4 regions of the Rhizobium bangladeshense genome follow, and region 2 is predicted to be linked to each of the others. Evidence: riboswitches for the same ligand, from Rfam matches in the RefSeq annotation. Region 2 holds a riboswitch; each other region holds the start of a gene.
The links. Region 2 has a riboswitch for thiamine pyrophosphate ahead of thiC (phosphomethylpyrimidine synthase ThiC). Riboswitches for the same ligand answer to the same signal wherever they lie in the genome.
Positions count from the first base shown of each region.

Region 1: it holds a riboswitch for thiamine pyrophosphate, as region 2 does, so the genes downstream of both, J2J98_RS19670 (ABC transporter permease) here and thiC (phosphomethylpyrimidine synthase ThiC) in region 2, are expected to answer to the same signal.
Region 3: it holds a riboswitch for thiamine pyrophosphate, as region 2 does, so the genes downstream of both, thiC (phosphomethylpyrimidine synthase ThiC) here and thiC (phosphomethylpyrimidine synthase ThiC) in region 2, are expected to answer to the same signal.
Region 4: it holds a riboswitch for thiamine pyrophosphate, as region 2 does, so the genes downstream of both, thiM (hydroxyethylthiazole kinase) here and thiC (phosphomethylpyrimidine synthase ThiC) in region 2, are expected to answer to the same signal.

Region 1 is NZ_CP071612.1:4,081,100-4,085,284, reverse strand. Features, by position in the region: gene J2J98_RS19680 (ABC transporter substrate-binding protein) at 1-753, opposite strand, end outside; partial or broken gene J2J98_RS19675 (ABC transporter ATP-binding protein) at 821-1,632, opposite strand; gene J2J98_RS19670 (ABC transporter permease) at 1,629-2,435, opposite strand; TPP riboswitch at 2,596-2,709, opposite strand; gene soxR (redox-sensitive transcriptional activator SoxR) at 3,034-3,504, shown strand; gene J2J98_RS19660 (SDR family NAD(P)-dependent oxidoreductase) at 3,629-4,185, shown strand, end outside.
Region 2 is NZ_CP071617.1:154,017-158,201, forward strand. Features, by position in the region: gene thiO (glycine oxidase ThiO) at 1-113, opposite strand, end outside; gene thiC (phosphomethylpyrimidine synthase ThiC) at 116-1,948, opposite strand; TPP riboswitch at 2,043-2,174, opposite strand; gene J2J98_RS29885 (acetamidase/formamidase family protein) at 2,461-3,375, shown strand; gene J2J98_RS29890 (proline iminopeptidase-family hydrolase) at 3,391-4,185, opposite strand, start outside.
Region 3 is NZ_CP071615.1:333,445-337,629, forward strand. Features, by position in the region: gene thiO (glycine oxidase ThiO) at 1-56, opposite strand, end outside; gene thiC (phosphomethylpyrimidine synthase ThiC) at 58-1,884, opposite strand; TPP riboswitch at 1,977-2,108, opposite strand; gene J2J98_RS27540 (hypothetical protein) at 2,322-3,032, opposite strand; partial or broken gene J2J98_RS27550 (IS5/IS1182 family transposase) at 3,976-4,165, shown strand.
Region 4 is NZ_CP071614.1:331,873-336,057, reverse strand. Features, by position in the region: gene J2J98_RS25480 (ABC transporter substrate-binding protein) at 1-776, opposite strand, end outside; gene J2J98_RS25475 (DUF1349 domain-containing protein) at 1,006-1,590, shown strand; TPP riboswitch at 1,713-1,809, shown strand; gene thiM (hydroxyethylthiazole kinase) at 1,855-2,658, shown strand; gene thiE (thiamine phosphate synthase) at 2,655-3,290, shown strand; gene thiD (bifunctional hydroxymethylpyrimidine kinase/phosphomethylpyrimidine kinase) at 3,287-4,096, shown strand.

The DNA of each region.
Region 1 (4,185 bases), on a different replicon from region 2:
GTCGGGATGGTCGATGGAGTAGACATAGCCTTGACGCGTCGCCTGGATGAAGGCGCGGGCGTGTTCTCGACTTGCCGAGAGATAGGCGTCGCTGGAAACGATGACCGTCGTCTGCTCGTCTGGAATGCCATAATCAGAATAGTGGAAGCGGCCGATCTTCCGGTTTTCCAGTTCGGCGGCGATGCCTTCCCAGGTGTAGATCTCCAGCGTGAAGTCAATCGAGCCATTGTCCAGCGCCTCATAGGCGGAGGTGCCGAGGGTGACGGTCTTGACGTCCCCCTTGCCGCCGTCATTGCGGATCATCGCCGAGACCAACGCGCTCTCCCAGGTGCCACCGAAGCCGCCATAGGTCTTGCCGTCGAGATCTCGAGGCCTCTTGATGTCGTCGCGCCCGCCCTTGAAGATCAGGCGTGCGGTTTCCGTCTGGACGACGCCGTAGACCATCTTCACGTCACCGCCGCCGGCACGCTGCGTTAGGGCCTCGATCTCGCTGCTGATGCCGAAGTCGGCAACTCCGTTCGACACCAGCGTGCCGGCGCTGGTGTCGGTAAAGGGTAGAATCTCGACATCGAGGCCGGCGGCCGCATAAAAGCCCTTCTCCTTGGCGACGTAAATGCCGATATGGTTCGTGTTGGGCGTCCAGTCGAGCGCGATGCGAACCTTTGCCGGCGCCGATTGAGCAAAGGCGGCGCGGCCGGCGAGGCTTGTTGCGATAGCGGCGAGAATCGTCTGTCGACGGGTGAGCAGCAGCATGGTGACCTCCTCAGGTCTCTAGAGATGATGCCGAAAATTGTGAGCGGTTTTCGGACGACATCAGGCTCTAACTCTTTAAATCAGAACAGGATTCAGATTTTAGGCCGACGGCCTAAAATCATCCTGTTCTAGCGGATGAAGCAGGGTTTGCAGGATTTCGGTCTCTATCGCCTGGGCCGCCGGCGAGCCGAGGTCGGCGATGCTTCTCGGGCGGGGCAGGGGAACGCGGAATTCGCGGATGACGCGCGCCGGACGGGCAGACAGCACGTAGATCCGATCGGAGAGAAAAACGGCCTCACGGACATCGTGGGTGATCAGCAGCGCCGTCCAGCGATGTTCGGTCCACATGCCTTGCAGCCACTCCTGGATCTGCGTGCGGGTCAGCGCATCGAGCGCGCCGAAGGGCTCGTCGAGCAGAAGCATGTCCTGTTTCTGGATGACGGTGCGCAGCAGCGCAGCACGCTGGCGCATGCCGCCGGAAAGGGAGGCGGGGTAGTGATGTTCGAAGCTGGCGAGGCCGAACCGATCGAAGAGCGGCGCAACAGCGGCGCGGGCGGCCCGCCGGCTCATGCCCTTCACTTCCAGCCCGAGGGCGGCATTGTCGATGATCCGGCGCCAGGGCATCAGCGCATCGCGTTGCGGCATGAAGGCAAAGGAATGTGGCGTCTCTTCCAATGCCGCACCATTAAAAAACATGTTGCCGGAATCGGGCCGCAGCGCCTGCGTCAGCAGTCTCAGAACGGTCGATTTTCCGGAACCGGATGGGCCGACGATCGAGACGAACTCGCCGTTTGCGACAGCGAGCGAAATGTCGCCCAAAACCTTCATGCCGTCGAAGGACTTCGAGATGTTGCGCAGCTCAAGCATCTGACCGGTCATCGGCGTCGTTCCTGGGATGGCTGCCAGGGCATGACGAAACGCTGGATCAGCAACGTCAGCGCGAAGAGGCAGAGCGTCAACAGAGCGCTGACGATAACGGCGGCAAGCACCAGATCGGGACGGAAATTGTTCTTGGCGTTGAGGATATAGATGCCGAGGCCGCGCGCGGCACCGGCATATTCGGCGAAAATTGCGCCGACGACGGCATAGGTGATCGAGATCCTGAGGCCGGCGAAGAAATAGGGCAGCGAGGAGGGAAGCCGCGCCAGGCGGAAAATGCGCCAGCGGCTCGCTTTCATCGAGTTCAAGAGCTCGGCAATGTCACGGTCGGTCGCCTCATAGCCCTGAAGCAGAGCGACGAGCAGCGGGAAGAAGGTGACGAGCGCCACCAGCAATATTTTCGGCAAGAGGCCGAAACCGAACCACAGAACGACAAGAGGTGCGATCGCCACCAGCGGCAAGGTCTGGCTGGCGATGAAGATCGGCAGCAATGCGCGGCGCATGAAGGGCATGAAGTCCATCAGGATGGAAGAGACGAAGGCGAAGGCGAGTGACAGCGCGAAACCGCCGAGCGTGGCACCGAGCGTCGGCCAAGTGTTTGATATCAGTGCCTCTCGGTTCAGCCAGCCCTGGATAAGGATGCGCGAAGGTGCCGGCAGGATGGAAGGTTTTATGCCGGAAAGATCGACGTAAAGTTCCCATGCCGCGAGAAAGGCAAAGCCTGCGAGCAAGGCGGGCATCGCGCGATAGATGGCGAGGCGGAGCGTCGCAAGACGCGAATCCGATGGTCGTGGCGATGTCATCGGCGTTCGATTTCAGGCTTTCGTCGGGCCGTTCGTGGCAACTTGTCGACGGCATCGGTCTCGATGCGCGGCCGCACCCGCTTGAGGGCGATTGCCATGACGGTAGCGATAATGATGCAGGCGGAACTGCCGGACGTGGGGTAAAGTGACACTTGCGCGCCGGAAAACATTTGGACCTCGCTCCGCTGGCATTACCCAGATCAGCTTAGAAGGGTCCGGAGACTTGCACCTCGCATCTCAGCCCCGGCGACACGGAGCTCCCCTGTTATTGCAGCGAAAACTATCATTCGGGTCTTCCTGCCGCAACCGCAAAATTGCAAAGCAGTCCGTCTGGCCGGATGGGACCGCAGATAAAAAACACCCGGACGGAGGTCCTGTCCGGGTGTTTTCCGAGGTTCCGTACCTGCCGGGAACGGAACCCGAGCGCTCACCTCTCAGGCGGCTATTCGGCAGGGGTGATCGGTATGGCGGCAAGCGTCGATGTCGTCATTTCACCTGTATCGATCGACGGTCTCACCGTCGCTCTTGCCTGCGCCGCGGCTTCACGGCCGAGGGAGGAGGGGTTATAAAACCTCAACCAATGTTGAGGTCAATAGGAATGAATACGGTTTCTGCAACGCCGCTCGGAAGGCTTCTGACGGTCGGAGAAGTGGCGCAACGCAGTGGTCTTGCCGTATCGGCGCTGCATTTCTATGAGGCCAAGGGGCTGATCTCGAGTATCCGCACGCGCGGCAACCAGCGGCGCTACGGACGCGATGTGCTTCGCCGGCTCGGCATCATCAAGGTGGCGCAACGTGTCGGCATTCCGCTTTCGGAAATCCAGACGGCATTTGCCTCCCTGCCGCAGGGACGCACGCCGACAGTCGCCGACTGGCAGACGCTGTCGGCGCGCTGGAAGAATGAACTCGATGCGCGAATCAGGCAGTTCAGCCTGCTGCGAGACCGCCTGACCGGCTGCATCGGCTGCGGCTGCCTGTCGATCGAAAGCTGCCCTTTGCGCAATCCCTTCGATCGACTCGGCGAGGAAGGGCCGGGCGCGCGGCTGCTGGAGGCCGAAAACGAAGTATGAGCTTTCAGGGGAGAGCCCTAGCCTCTCGCGGAAAGATGATGCCTGCCTTTCTTTCGGCGGGCGCGCTCATATGTTAAGGGCGAATGGCGCAACAGGCGGCATTGTCCGCGAGGAGGACGGCTTCGTGTTCCATCCGAGACTATTCGAAAATCGCAATGTCGTCGTGACCGGCGCCGGGCGGGGCATCGGCCTCGAAGTGGCGCGGCAGTTTCTGGACTGCGGCGCGAAAGTGATCGTCCATACCGGTCGCAAACCCGAACGGGACCTGCCGGATTTTCTGCTGACGGCTGAATCGGAAAGGCGGGCGCTGCTGTTGCACGCCGATTTCACCGCCGTCGGCGGTGCTGCGCAATTTGCTGAAAATGCGCTCGCCTTTTTCGACAAGGTGCATGTGCTGGTCAACAACGCCGGCACCATGCTCGGCCGTTTTCCGGCTGCGACACTGACTGACGCAGATTATGAAACGATCGTCCGCTTGAACCAGACGTCGGTGGTGGCGCTGACGCGTGCGTTGCTGCCGGCATTGAAAGCCGCGCAAGGCGCTGCCATCGTCAACACCGTTTCAATTTCCGCGCTCACCGGCGGCAGTCCCGGTTCTTCGATTTATTCTGCCTCGAAAGCCTTCGTTTCAACCTATTCCAAGGCGCTTGCCCGCGAACTTGCGCCGGATGGCATCCGCGT
Region 2 (4,185 bases):
CCGGCGCCGACCCGGTCGGCTTGCTCAGCGACGCTGACGCGGAAGCCGTGCCGATAGAGCTGCCACGCAACGGTGAGGCCGGCAACGCCGGCCCCCTTGACGAGGATGCGCATCGTCATTCTCCGGAAGGCGGTTTCGCGGCCTCGGCGACGGGCATGTAGAGGTCGCCGCCGTCGCGATACCTGGCGGCCATGGCTTCCAGTCCTTCTTTCTGGGCTTCGGCGCGAATGTCGTGGGAAATACGCATGGAACAGAATTTCGGGCCGCACATCGAGCAGAAATGCGCCACCTTGTGCGCCTCCTTCGGCAAAGTCTCGTCATGGAAGGAACGCGCCGTTTCCGGATCCAGAGACAGGTTGAACTGGTCTTCCCAGCGGAATTCGAAGCGTGCCCGCGACAGCGCGTCGTCGCGGATGCGGGCGGCCGGATGGCCCTTGGCAAGATCGGCGGCATGAGCGGCGATCTTGTAGGTGATGACGCCGGTCTTGACGTCGCTGCGATCCGGCAGCCCCAGATGCTCCTTCGGCGTGACGTAGCAGAGCATGGCTGTGCCGAACCACCCGATCATCGCGGCTCCGATGCCGGAGGTAATATGATCATAGCCAGGTGCGATGTCGGTGGTCAGGGGTCCGAGCGTATAGAAGGGAGCCTCGCCGCAAACCTTGAGCTGCTTATCCATATTCTCCTTGATCTTGTGCATCGGCACGTGGCCGGGACCTTCGATCATCACCTGGCAATCCCTGGCCCAGGCGATTTTGGTCAGTTCGCCGAGGGTTTCGAGCTCGGCAAATTGCGCTGCGTCATTGGCATCGGCGATCGAGCCAGGGCGAAGGCCGTCTCCAAGCGAGAAGGAGACGTCGTAGGCGCGGCAGATCTCGCAGATTTCCTCGAAATGCTCGTAGAGAAAGCTCTCCTTGTGATGATGCAGACACCACTTGGCCATGATAGAGCCGCCGCGTGAGACGATGCCGGTGACACGATTGACGGTGAGCGGGATATAGGCAAGCCGCACGCCCGCATGAATGGTGAAATAGTCGACGCCCTGCTCGGCCTGTTCGATCAGCGTATCGCGATAGACCTCCCAGCTGAGATCCTCGGCAATGCCGTTCACCTTTTCAAGCGCCTGATAGAGCGGCACCGTTCCGATCGGAACCGGCGAATTGCGAATGATCCATTCCCGGATATTGTGAATGTTGCGGCCGGTGGAAAGGTCCATCACCGTGTCGGCGCCCCAGCGGATCGCCCAGACCATCTTTTCCACCTCCTCCGCCATCGACGAGGTGACGGCCGAGTTGCCGATATTGGCATTGATCTTCACCAGGAAATTACGGCCGATGATCATCGGTTCGGACTCTGGGTGGTTGATGTTGGCCGGAATGATCGCCCGGCCCGCCGCGACTTCCCGCCGGACGAATTCGGGCGTGACGAAATCGGGAATATCAGCACCAAAGCTCTCGCCGTCGCGGGTCAGCGCCTCCTTCGCGGCCTGCCGGCCGAGGTTTTCGCGGATCGCGATGAACTCCATTTCCGGCGTGACGATGCCGGCACGCGCATAGGCGAGCTGGGTGACGGCGCGGCCCGTCTTTGCCTTGAGCGGTGTGTTGCGAATGGGGAATTCCGGCGTCAGCCGCTCGCCTGCGGCAAAACCATTGTCTTCAGGCTTCACCAGCCGGCCTTCATAGGCTTCGACATCGCCACGCGCCTTGATCCAGTTTTCGCGCAAACGCGGCAGCCCGGCGTCGATCGAGACCGTATGTTGCGGGTCAGTATAGGGACCGGAGGAATCGTAGACCGTGACCGGTGGTTCGCCCGAGGTCGGGTGAAGGCTGATTTCCCGCATAGGCACGCGAAGATCCGGATAGAGTGTTCCGGGCTTTACGACCTTGCTCGAGGCCGGAAGCGGGCCGGTGGTGACCACGGGAGTAAGCTTGGGTGCGGCAATATTCATGGGTGAGGCTCCAAGGTTTGACGTTTGGAGACCCAGTTCCAGTGTTGGAATGATGGAAAGACGCCTCAAGCGACAAAGCGAAATCCGCCTGACAGCCGCAGCGTCCGCACCGTCCCTACGCCAGTATGAACTGGATCAGGTTCAACGGGTCACTGCGCCACAATCGGCAAAGCCGTATTGTTCAGCAGAATCTCAGCCCCTTGCCGGGACACCCCTGGTGAATGCGCGGCATCAAAGACCGGAGCGGCCCCGATGTCAAGAAGGCCTCTCCTTATCCGTTCCGGTGCAATGGTTTGAATTTGACCACGATGGAAAAAGAAGGAGGCAGCCTGAAGGGAAATCCCTCTGGCGTTTCATGAGCATAGCAGTGCGGGGCCCAGCCGCGCGCTTCGCTGCGGAGGTTGATGGAGGCCCCGTGCCAGGCAGGATTGGCACCCCGAGATCTCTGGTCTAGTGTTGAGTTCTCTGCGGGCATTCAGCAGCAGCCGGTACGTTGAACAAACGGGATTCTCATGACCACGCATCGCTTCATTCCGACGATCTTCCATAATGTCATCGGTTCCCTGCCGGTGGCGCTCCGTATCGCGAGTGGCGATACCGTGGTCACGGAAACGCTCGACGCCATCGGCTATGACAAGGACGGCATCAGGCGGGCATCTGGTCCGAACCCGATGAACGGCCCAATTTTCGTGGAGGGTGCGGAGGCCGGTGATGCGCTGAAGGTAGATATCATCAGCATGACGCCAACCAGGGGCACTGGTTTTACCCGAAGCATCGTCGCGGCCAATGTTGTCGACCCTGAAACGGTTCGCGGCCTTCCGCCGCGCGATACCGCTCTCTGGACCATCGACCGCGAAGCATTGACCGTCCGGCTGTCGGAGCCGGTCGCGGGTCTCGAGAATTTCGTTCTGCCCCTCGCGCCGATGATCGGCTGTTTCGGGGTCGCGCCCGCCCTCGCCCAGGCGATATCGACCGCGACCAGTGGCGAATATGGCGGCAACATGGACTATCGCCTGTTCGGCCCCGGCACCACGGTTCGCTTCCCAATATCGGCGCCGGGCGCCCTGTTCTTTTTGGGCGACTGCCATGCCGTGCAGGGAGATGGCGAGATTGTCGGCACCGGCATCGAGACCAGTTTCGAGGTCACGGTGCGGCTGACGGTGGAAAAGAAGTCTGGGCTGGTCTGGCCGCGCGGAGAAACCGCTGAAGACATCTTCACGATCGGCAATGCCCGGCCCCTCGATCAGGCGCTTCAGCATGCGACGAGTGAAATGCTGAACTGGCTGGCGTCCGATTATGGTCTGGACAGGACGGCTGCAAGCCATCTGCTGGGCCAGGTAGTGCGTTACGATGTCGGCAACGTCTTCGATCCGGCCTATACGATGGCTTGCCGGGTCGCGAAGAAATGGCTGGCCGGCCGATCGTGACGACCGGTCCATGCTTCAGTCGTGCCGCGACAGGAAGCGGGAAACGGTCGCCATGCACAGCGGCCTTTCCTCGACATGCGGCATATGGCTGGAATTTTCGAAGAGCACCCACTCGCAGCCGGGGACGCGATCGAGATAGGGCCTGACGACCAGGGGCGTCGCCTCGTCATATTTGCCCGAGATCAGCAGCGTCGGTGCTTCGATGCGATCGAGCCGGTCTTCGATCGTCCAATCCTTCATCGTTCCGATGACGTGGAATTCCGTCGGGCCGTTCATGTTGCGATAGACGGTGTTGTCTTCGTCCATGATGGCAAAGGTGCGCGCCACCTCGGGCGGCCATGGCGCCACGCGGCAGACATGGCGATCATAGAAGACGCGGGAGGCGGCGATATAGTCCGGATCGGTGAGGCTTCCGGCGTGTTCGTGCTTCAGCAGCGTGTCCTGCACCTCCTTCGGCAATTCCTGCCGCAGCCGGTTGGCCTCGGCAACCCAGGTGTGCATGTTGGCCGGCGAATTGGCGATAACCAGGGCTTTCAAACCCTGCGGCCGGCGCACCGCATGTTCGGCGCCGAGCATGCCGCCCCAGGACTGGCCCAGAAAGGCGTAACGATGCTGGATGCCGAGGTGGGCCAGCAGTTCGTCCAGCTCTTCGAGGAAGAGACCGACCGTCCAGAAATCCGGGCCCTTGTCAGGAAGGCGGGTGGAATTGCCGTTGCCGAGCTGGTCGTAATGGATGACCGGCCGGCCGTCGAGGGCGGCGATGTCCTTGAAGGAATCGACGTAATCATGCGTGCAGCCGGGCCCTCCATG
Region 3 (4,185 bases), on a different replicon from region 2:
AGCTCATGCGCCATCGTCAGGCCGGCAACGCCGGCCCCTTTGACAAGAACACGCATCTCATTCGCTCGATTGCTGCAGGATTTCTACCGGCATGTAGAGGTCTCCGCCCTCGCGATAACGCGCTGCCATCGCATCCAGACCTTCCTTCTGTGCTTCGGCGCGGATATCGTGCGAGATGCGCATGGAGCAGAATTTCGGACCGCACATGGAGCAGAAATGCGCCACCTTATGGGCTTCCTTCGGCAGCGTCTCGTCGTGGAAGCTGCGGGCGGTTTCGGGGTCCAGCGAGAGGTTGAACTGATCCTCCCAGCGGAATTCGAAACGGGCGCGGGAGAGCGCGTCGTCGCGCAGTTGCGCGGCCGGATGCCCCTTGGCGAGATCGGCGGCGTGGGCGGCGACCTTGTAGGTGATGACGCCTACCTTCACGTCGTTGCGGTCGGGAAGCCCCAGATGCTCCTTGGGCGTGACGTAGCAGAGCATCGCCGTGCCGAACCAGCCGATCATGGCTGCGCCTATCCCAGAGGTGATGTGATCGTAGCCCGGCGCGATATCGGTCGTCAGCGGCCCGAGCGTGTAGAAAGGCGCCTCGCCGCAGACTTCGAGCTGCTTGTCCATGTTCTCCTTGATCTTGTGCATCGGCACATGGCCGGGGCCCTCGATCATCACCTGGCAGTCTTTCGTCCAGGCGATCTTGGTCAGCTCTCCCAGTGTTTCCAGTTCGGCGAACTGCGCCGCATCATTCGCGTCAGCGATCGAGCCGGGGCGCAGGCCATCGCCGAGCGAGAAGGAGACGTCATAGGCGCGGCAGATGTCGCAGATCTCCTCGAAATGCTCGTAGAGGAAGCTTTCGCGGTGATGATGGAGACACCACTTCGCCATGATCGAACCGCCGCGCGAGACAATGCCGGTCACGCGGTTGGCGGTGAGCGGGATGTAGTGAAGCCGCACGCCGGCATGGATGGTGAAATAGTCGACGCCCTGTTCGGCCTGTTCGATCAGCGTGTCGCGATACACCTCCCAGGTCAGGTTCTCGGCAATGCCCTCGACCTTCTCCAGCGCCTGATAGAGCGGCACGGTACCGATCGGCACCGGCGAATTGCGGATGATCCATTCGCGGATGTTGTGGATGTTACGGCCGGTGGAGAGATCCATGACGGTATCGGCGCCCCAGCGGGCCGCCCAGACCATTTTCTCGACCTCCTCCGCCATCGATGAGGTGACGGCCGAGTTGCCGATATTGGCGTTGATCTTCACCAGAAAATTGCGGCCGATGATCATCGGTTCGGCTTCCGGATGGTTGATGTTGGCGGGGATGATCGCCCGACCCGCCGCCACTTCCTGCCGGACGAATTCCGCCGTCACATGGTTCGGAATTTGGGCGCCGAAACTTTCGCCGCTGCGGACCATGGCTTCGGCCCTCGCTTTGCGGCCGAGATTTTCGCGGATGGCGATGAACTCCATTTCCGGCGTGATGATACCGGCGCGCGCATAGGCGAACTGGGTGACGGCCTTGCCGTCCTTTGCGCGCAGCGGCTGGCGTAGCGCGGGGAATTCGGGCGTCAGCCTTTCGCCGCTGGCAAAGCCGTTGTCTTCGGGACGGACATGACGGCCCTGATAGGCCTCGACGTCGCCGCGGGCGAGAACCCAGTCACGTCGCAGTGAGGGCAGCCCTTGTTCGATGCGGATCTCGGTGCCCTCGATCGTATAGGGGCCGGACGAGTCGTAGACGACAACGGGCGGCTCGCCCGATGTCGGATGCAGGCTGATTTCGCGCATCGGCACGCAAATTTCGGGATGGACGTCCCCCCGAATGTAGATCTTCCTGGATGCCGGCAAGGGGCCGATGGTGACGGATGGGGTGATATTCTTTGCGGCGATATTCATGGTTTGAGGCTCCAAGTTTTCGATTGGAGACCCAGTCCTCAGCCGGAATGATGAAAAGACGCCGGCACGGATTCGACGCGTGAATCCACTGCCTTCGAGCGCTTGCACCGTCCCTACGCCAGTATGAACTGGATCAGGTTCAACGGGTCACTGCGCCACAATCGGCAAAGCCGTATTGTCCAGCAGTATCTCAGCCCCTTGCCGGGACCCCCCTGGTGAATGCGAAAAGGGTAGAGGCTTGCCGAGGGGACTGTCAAGCGACAATCTGCGATGGCTCGGGGTCAGGTTACACACAGGCTATCGTGCGTGTCGCCGCGATTAAGCGATGGACAAGGGCAATCGTCCGGTCGGCACGCTTCCGCAAGACAAGCGCCCTTGTCGCATAGGCAGTCGATTTATTCTGAGTAGTTCGCCAAATCTACCGAGATACAGAAGCGCTATTGAGAAAGCAGGCGCGGAACTGGAAAGTCTAGTACTTTGTCCGTGTAGCTTTCGACCAAGGCGCTAAACGGCGTGCCGTCTCGAAGTTTCAGTACGGCACGATGTTCGAGCAGGAACGGCGGCAGGCTGAGGGAACTTGTTTCATGCGCTGTTAAGCCGTCCATGTCCCAGCCTTCGGATAGAGGGGACCAGAGCAACTTGGCAGACAGGTTTGTGCGAGTGAAATTAAGAGCCTGAACGGCTCTGCCAAACGCGATATCGCTGGTCTTCAAAGCCTGATTCATCTCTGCAGTTAATTTTGCGGGTACATACCAATTTTCGGCTTCCGACAAGACGCGGTCGCCGCAGACCAGGCGGACGCGGCGATAAGCGATCAGCTCACCGGGTCCGACGGTCAGAAGGTCACGGATGTGCTCATCGGCCGGCTTGTCTTGCCCGCCCACACGCTGAGCTACAATCTTAGAACCTTCCGGTGCGAGCTTGTGCGCGGCGCACCAGCGGTCAAGGGTCAACGTAGCACTGGCATTACTCAGGAGATTGGTATTCAAGGTCTGAAGGACCGCAAGCGCTTCCACTCGAGATGCCGGCGTGTTCAGCCACTGAGACCCTATAGACGGTTCTTGCGCGATTGCGACCTGGGTGCCCAGCACGATGGCGGCCGCTGCAAATGCGGCGATACGAATGCATTTCGCAGGACATAATGACATGGAGAATGAAATCCTTTCTGCAGTATAATTGGGCAAGCCTTGCGGGCCAAATATCCTTGATTTTTGCCGATGAGCGAGCGTTGTCAGTGTATATGATAGCGGCAGCAGGATTTGAACTGCGGCTCGCGTGTACCGCACAATGGTCAGTTTCCAAAAGACTTTCTTACCATCTTTCGATGTTCCAACCGTGCTGGTTCGCACCTGTTGAAACTTGTGTGCCCGAGCCGTCCTTTGCTTGTGTCGCATCCATGTCGTCCATAATAACCTCCATCCGCTCGCCGACCTTTTGTTGGAGTTTGAAAGCGTTGGCGACTGAGCCGGCGCTTCCATTTGGGGATTTGGAAACCCGAGAGACGTGGATTTCAAATGAGGAACGTGGCGGCCGGTCCGAATTCTCCCAATTCTATACTCGTGCCTCTCACTTAAAGGTTCAGCGCCTTTGTCTTCGCCCTCGCTTGTTGCGAGATGTTCATAAAGCTGGATCGGATAAAATAGCTCGCAACCGAAAGCAAAATCTAGGAGCCATTGTTGGAAAAAGGTCTTCTTCGTCGACCCGGAGCTCTCCTGCCTCTCGAGTGACAATTGCAGACCAGGCAGCGACACGCCGTCGATGGTTGCCAACTGCAGATGCGAGTAGCCAAGGCGCTTGTCTGATTGCTTTTTCTGATGCATGTCATCGTGCTCCTTGTGCAAGCCTCCCGACCATGATGTTGCCGGCAAGATTTCAGCATTCATAGGAAGCAATATTCCTGCGGTGTGCTATCGTAGCTCCTATCCAGGACAATTCATGAAATACGTCAGCAACGCAACAGATGAGACGGATATATCTTATATTATATCTTTTTTCGTTCGAGACATCGCAAATATCCGTGTGAAAAGTTCGTGAGTGATAGGAAATATTATTTCATATATACCTACATATATTGATTTCACAGCTTTGGGTGGCTGGATGGAATGGCAGGTCTTTAAAGGCCGCGGCAAACGCCCGCTGGTCGAAATGGCAATCGGACGATGCAAGGCTATCATCGGGCGGCGTCTGCGGGCCAGGTCGCCCCTAGTCAGCAGACCGAAGTCGCGATCGACTGCGCCTTTCTCAAGCATCCTTGGCTGCGCGCCCGAAATCCATTCGCCGCACGGCACACACGGCACGATC
Region 4 (4,185 bases), on a different replicon from region 2:
TTCAGCTTGTCGTAGGATTCGACCGGGATCGAGTCGACATAATCATACTGGCCGGAGATAGCGGCCTCGACGCGGGTGTTCGGGTCCGGCACCGGTACGAAGCGGATTTCATCGAGATATTGATGACGGGCGCCACCATAACCATCGCTCTCGCCGCTGCGCGGGACATACCCGTCGAAGCGGACGAGCTGAATATACTGATCTGCCTTGCGCTCTTTCAGCATATAGGGGCCAGTGCCGATGAATTCCTTCATCGGTTCGTCCTGCTTTTCCGACGGGATGATGATTGCCGCCGAATTGTTGAAGGCCAGCAGCGAGGTCAGCGGCGCATAGGGCTGCTTCAGCGTGATCGTCACGGTCGCCGGATCGGCGGCGGTGACCTTGTCGATGAAGCCGGCCACCTGCTTGCCGCGCGAGGCGATCTTCATCCAGCGGTTAAGGGAGGCGACGACATCCTCCGACGTCATGTCTGTATTGTCGTGGAACTTGATGCCGGTTCTGAGTTTGATCGTATAGGTTTTGCCGTCGGCGCTGATCTCAGGCAGGCTCTCGGCCAGCAGCGGCGTGACGTTCCAGCTCTTGTCGAAGGTATAGAGCGTTTCGAAAATATGCTGCGTGACGATGCCGACGAGATCGGCCGTCGACGACATCGGATCAAGCGTCGGCGGCTCGCCGATCGTCGCGACATTGATGACGCCGCCCTTTTCCTGGGCAGAGAGGGTCGAAGGCAGGGCGACGAGCGCGGTGCCGAGAAGGAATGCGACAAGCGTTTTCATGTAAGAGCTCCCGATTTAGTTCCACAATTATGTAATTCATCTTTTTGTAACAGAATAGAAGCTGGAACTATCGTGTCAAGCCGAAGCCGCGGATTATGTCTGCGGCGGAGGCTGAAATGCCTGAGAGAGCACAACATCGCCGGCCGAGACTGGCTGCCTGCGCGAAGGTCGCGCATGATACGAACATGGAGAATCGGCAGCGTCAGGACTTCAACAAAGGGAGGATCGAATGAGCATCGACTTCAACCAGGGACAATGGCTGAACGAACCGGCCAGCTGGCACGCCGACGAAACCGGCCTGACGATCACAACGGACGAAAAGACCGATTTCTGGCGCGAGACCTATTACGGCTTCACCCGCGACACCGGCCACTTCCTCGCCTTTCCCACCGGCGACAGCTTCACCGCACAGATCCGCGTCCAGGGCGAGTTCCGCACCCTCTACGACCAGGCCGGCCTGATGGTGCGCCTCGACGAGAGCCGCTGGTTGAAGACAGGCGTCGAATTCACCGACGGCGAAGCCTTCCTCAGCACCGTCGTTACCGACGGCAGATCCGACTGGTCGGTATCGCAGCCCTTCAAGGAACTGGAGGATTTCCACATCCGCGTCACCGTCGCAAACGGAGCGATGCGAATCCAGGCTTCACGCAATGGGCGCTTCTGGGCGTTGCTGCGGTTAGCGCCCTTCCCGGCTGCAGACCGTTACGAGGTGGGGCCGACAGCCTGCACGCCGGAGCGCAGGGGGCTGACGGTGCGGTTTTCGGAGTTTTCGATCGCGGCCGCGATCACGACGGGTCTTCATGATTTGAGTTAGGGGGATTTCGTCAGGATTGCGCTCCGAAGCACCGCAGTAACATCCACGCCCAAGGGTAGCCACTATACCCGAATTGTCATTTTCGGAGTGACAGCCGCGCCCTTCTCTGCGAAAAGAGCACGATTGAGAGACAGGGGCGTTCGTCGACAGACGGGCTGAGAAGAACCCTTCGAACCTGAACCGGATAATGCCGGCGGAGGGAGTCGCTCGGGAACCCGCCGTGAGAGGCGCGCCCCGCGCCCGCCCCCGCCTGAAAGGGGCGCCATGCAAAGAAAGTTCACGTCGGGAACCATGCTGAAGGCGATGCGCGAAAAGCCGCCGCTCGTCCAGTGCATCACCAATTATGTCGCCATGAACATCGCGGCCAATGTTCTGCTTGCGTCGGGTGCTTCGCCCGCCATGGTGCATGCCGCTGAAGAAGCCGGTGAATTCGCCGGTATCGCGAATGCATTGACCATCAACATCGGCACGCTGTCGACGCAATGGATCGACGGCATGCAGACGGCGGCGAAGGCCGCCAACGCAGCCGGCAAACCATGGGTGCTCGATCCAGTCGCGCATTACGCGACGGCCTTCCGCCGCGCAGCGGTCGCCGATCTCCTGGCGCTCAAGCCGACGATCATCCGCGGCAACGCGTCCGAGATCATCGCGCTTGCTGGCGGAGAGAGCCGCGGCCAGGGCGTCGACAGCCGCGACCCGGTCGAACAGGCGGAGGATTCGGCACGGCGGCTGGCGGAGCGGCAGCAAGCCGTCGTTGCCGTCACCGGTGCGGTCGATTTCGTCACCGATGGTGAAAGGGCCGTGCGCATTCAGGGTGGGTCGGCCCTGATGCCGCAGGTCACCGCGCTCGGTTGCTCGCTTACCTGCCTCGTCGGCGCCTTCGCCGCGACCGCGCCCGAGGATATCTTCGGCGCGACTGTCGCCGCGCTTGCGACCTTCGCCGTTGCCGGCGAAGATGCGGCGCTGGGTGCCGCCGGCCCGGGCTCCTTCTCCTGGCGCTTCCTCGATGCGCTGGCTGCGATCGACGCCGAAACGCTCGATGCCAGGGCAAGGGTATCGGTTGCATGAAGCGCTTCGACCTTTCGCTCTATCTCGTTCTCGATTCCGATCTCTGCGCCGCGATCGGCATGATCGAGACCGCGCGCCTTGCCGTTGCCGGCGGCGCGACGATGGTGCAGCTGCGCGACAAACATGCGGGCACGCCCAGAATGATCGAGACCGGCCGAGCCTTGAAACAAGCGCTTGCGGGAACCGGCGCGCTGCTTATCGTCAATGACGATGTCGAGGCAGCGGTCGCCATAGGTGCCGACGGCCTGCATATCGGCCAGGAGGACATGGATGCGCGCACGGCACGGACTATGATCGGTCCCGACATGATCCTCGGCCTCTCGGTCGAGACAGCGCCGCTTGCTAGCGCCGTCGATCCCGGTCTCGTTGATTATACCGGCGTCGGACCGGTCTTTGCGACCCCGACCAAGGCCGACCACAAACAGCCAATCGGCTTTGACGGTCTTGCAAGGCTGGTGAAGGCCTCGCCGGTGCCGTCGGTCGCCATCGGCGGCCTCAAGGCGAGCCACGTGGCCGAGGTATTTGCCGCCGGCGCCAGAGGACTTGCCGTCGTCTCCGCCATCGCGGGCACGCCAGACCCCGAGGCGGCCACGCGCCGCATCGCCGCAGAAATCCGAAAGGTCCGCCCATGATCCGCAACGTTCTCTCCATCGCCGGCTCCGATCCATCCGGCGGCGCCGGCATCCAGGCCGACCTCAAGGCCTTTTCCGCCCGCGGCGTCTACGGCATGGCTGTGCTGACCGCGCTGACGGCGCAGAACACGCAGGGTGTGACCGGCGTGCATCTGGTGCCGCCGCAATTCGTCGCCGACCAGATCGATGCCGTCTTTGCCGATGTGCGCGTCGACGCCGTCAAGATCGGCATGATCGCCAATGCCGCCATCGCCGAGGCCGTCGCCGCAGCCCTTGCTGACCGGCGCGGCATTCCCATCGTCCTCGACCCGGTGATGATCGCCAAGGGCGGTGCCACCCTGCTTGAGCCTGACGCGGTCGACGTGCTGACCCGGCGGCTGCTGCCGTTGGCCACGCTTCTCACCCCGAACCTACCTGAAGCCGCCGCCCTGCTGCACCAGCCGGTTGCGACCAATCGCGAGGAGATGGCCGCCCAGGCAGAGCGATTGCGCGCCCTCGGTCCGGCCGCCGTGCTGGTCAAGGGCGGACACCTCGACGGTGAGGAAAGCCCCGACGTGCTTTCAATTGCCGACGGCCTGCACTGGTTCGAGGCCCGACGTGTACCGACCAAGAATACCCACGGCACCGGCTGCACGCTCTCCAGCGCACTGGCCGCCGAACTCGCCAAAGGCGCCTCGGCGCCAGAGGCCGTTGCCATCGCGAAGGATTATCTCGCCGGCGCGGTCGCAGCCGCCGGAAAGCTCAGCGTGGGCTCCGGGCACGGTCCGGTCCAGCATTTCCACGCGCTTTGGAAAGAGGGCGAATAGGCGCTGGCGTCGGCGAACAGATCCAAATGCAAAACGGCCCGGCTCTCCCGGGCCGTTTTGCATTGGACCCATACCTCACGTCGAAGCCG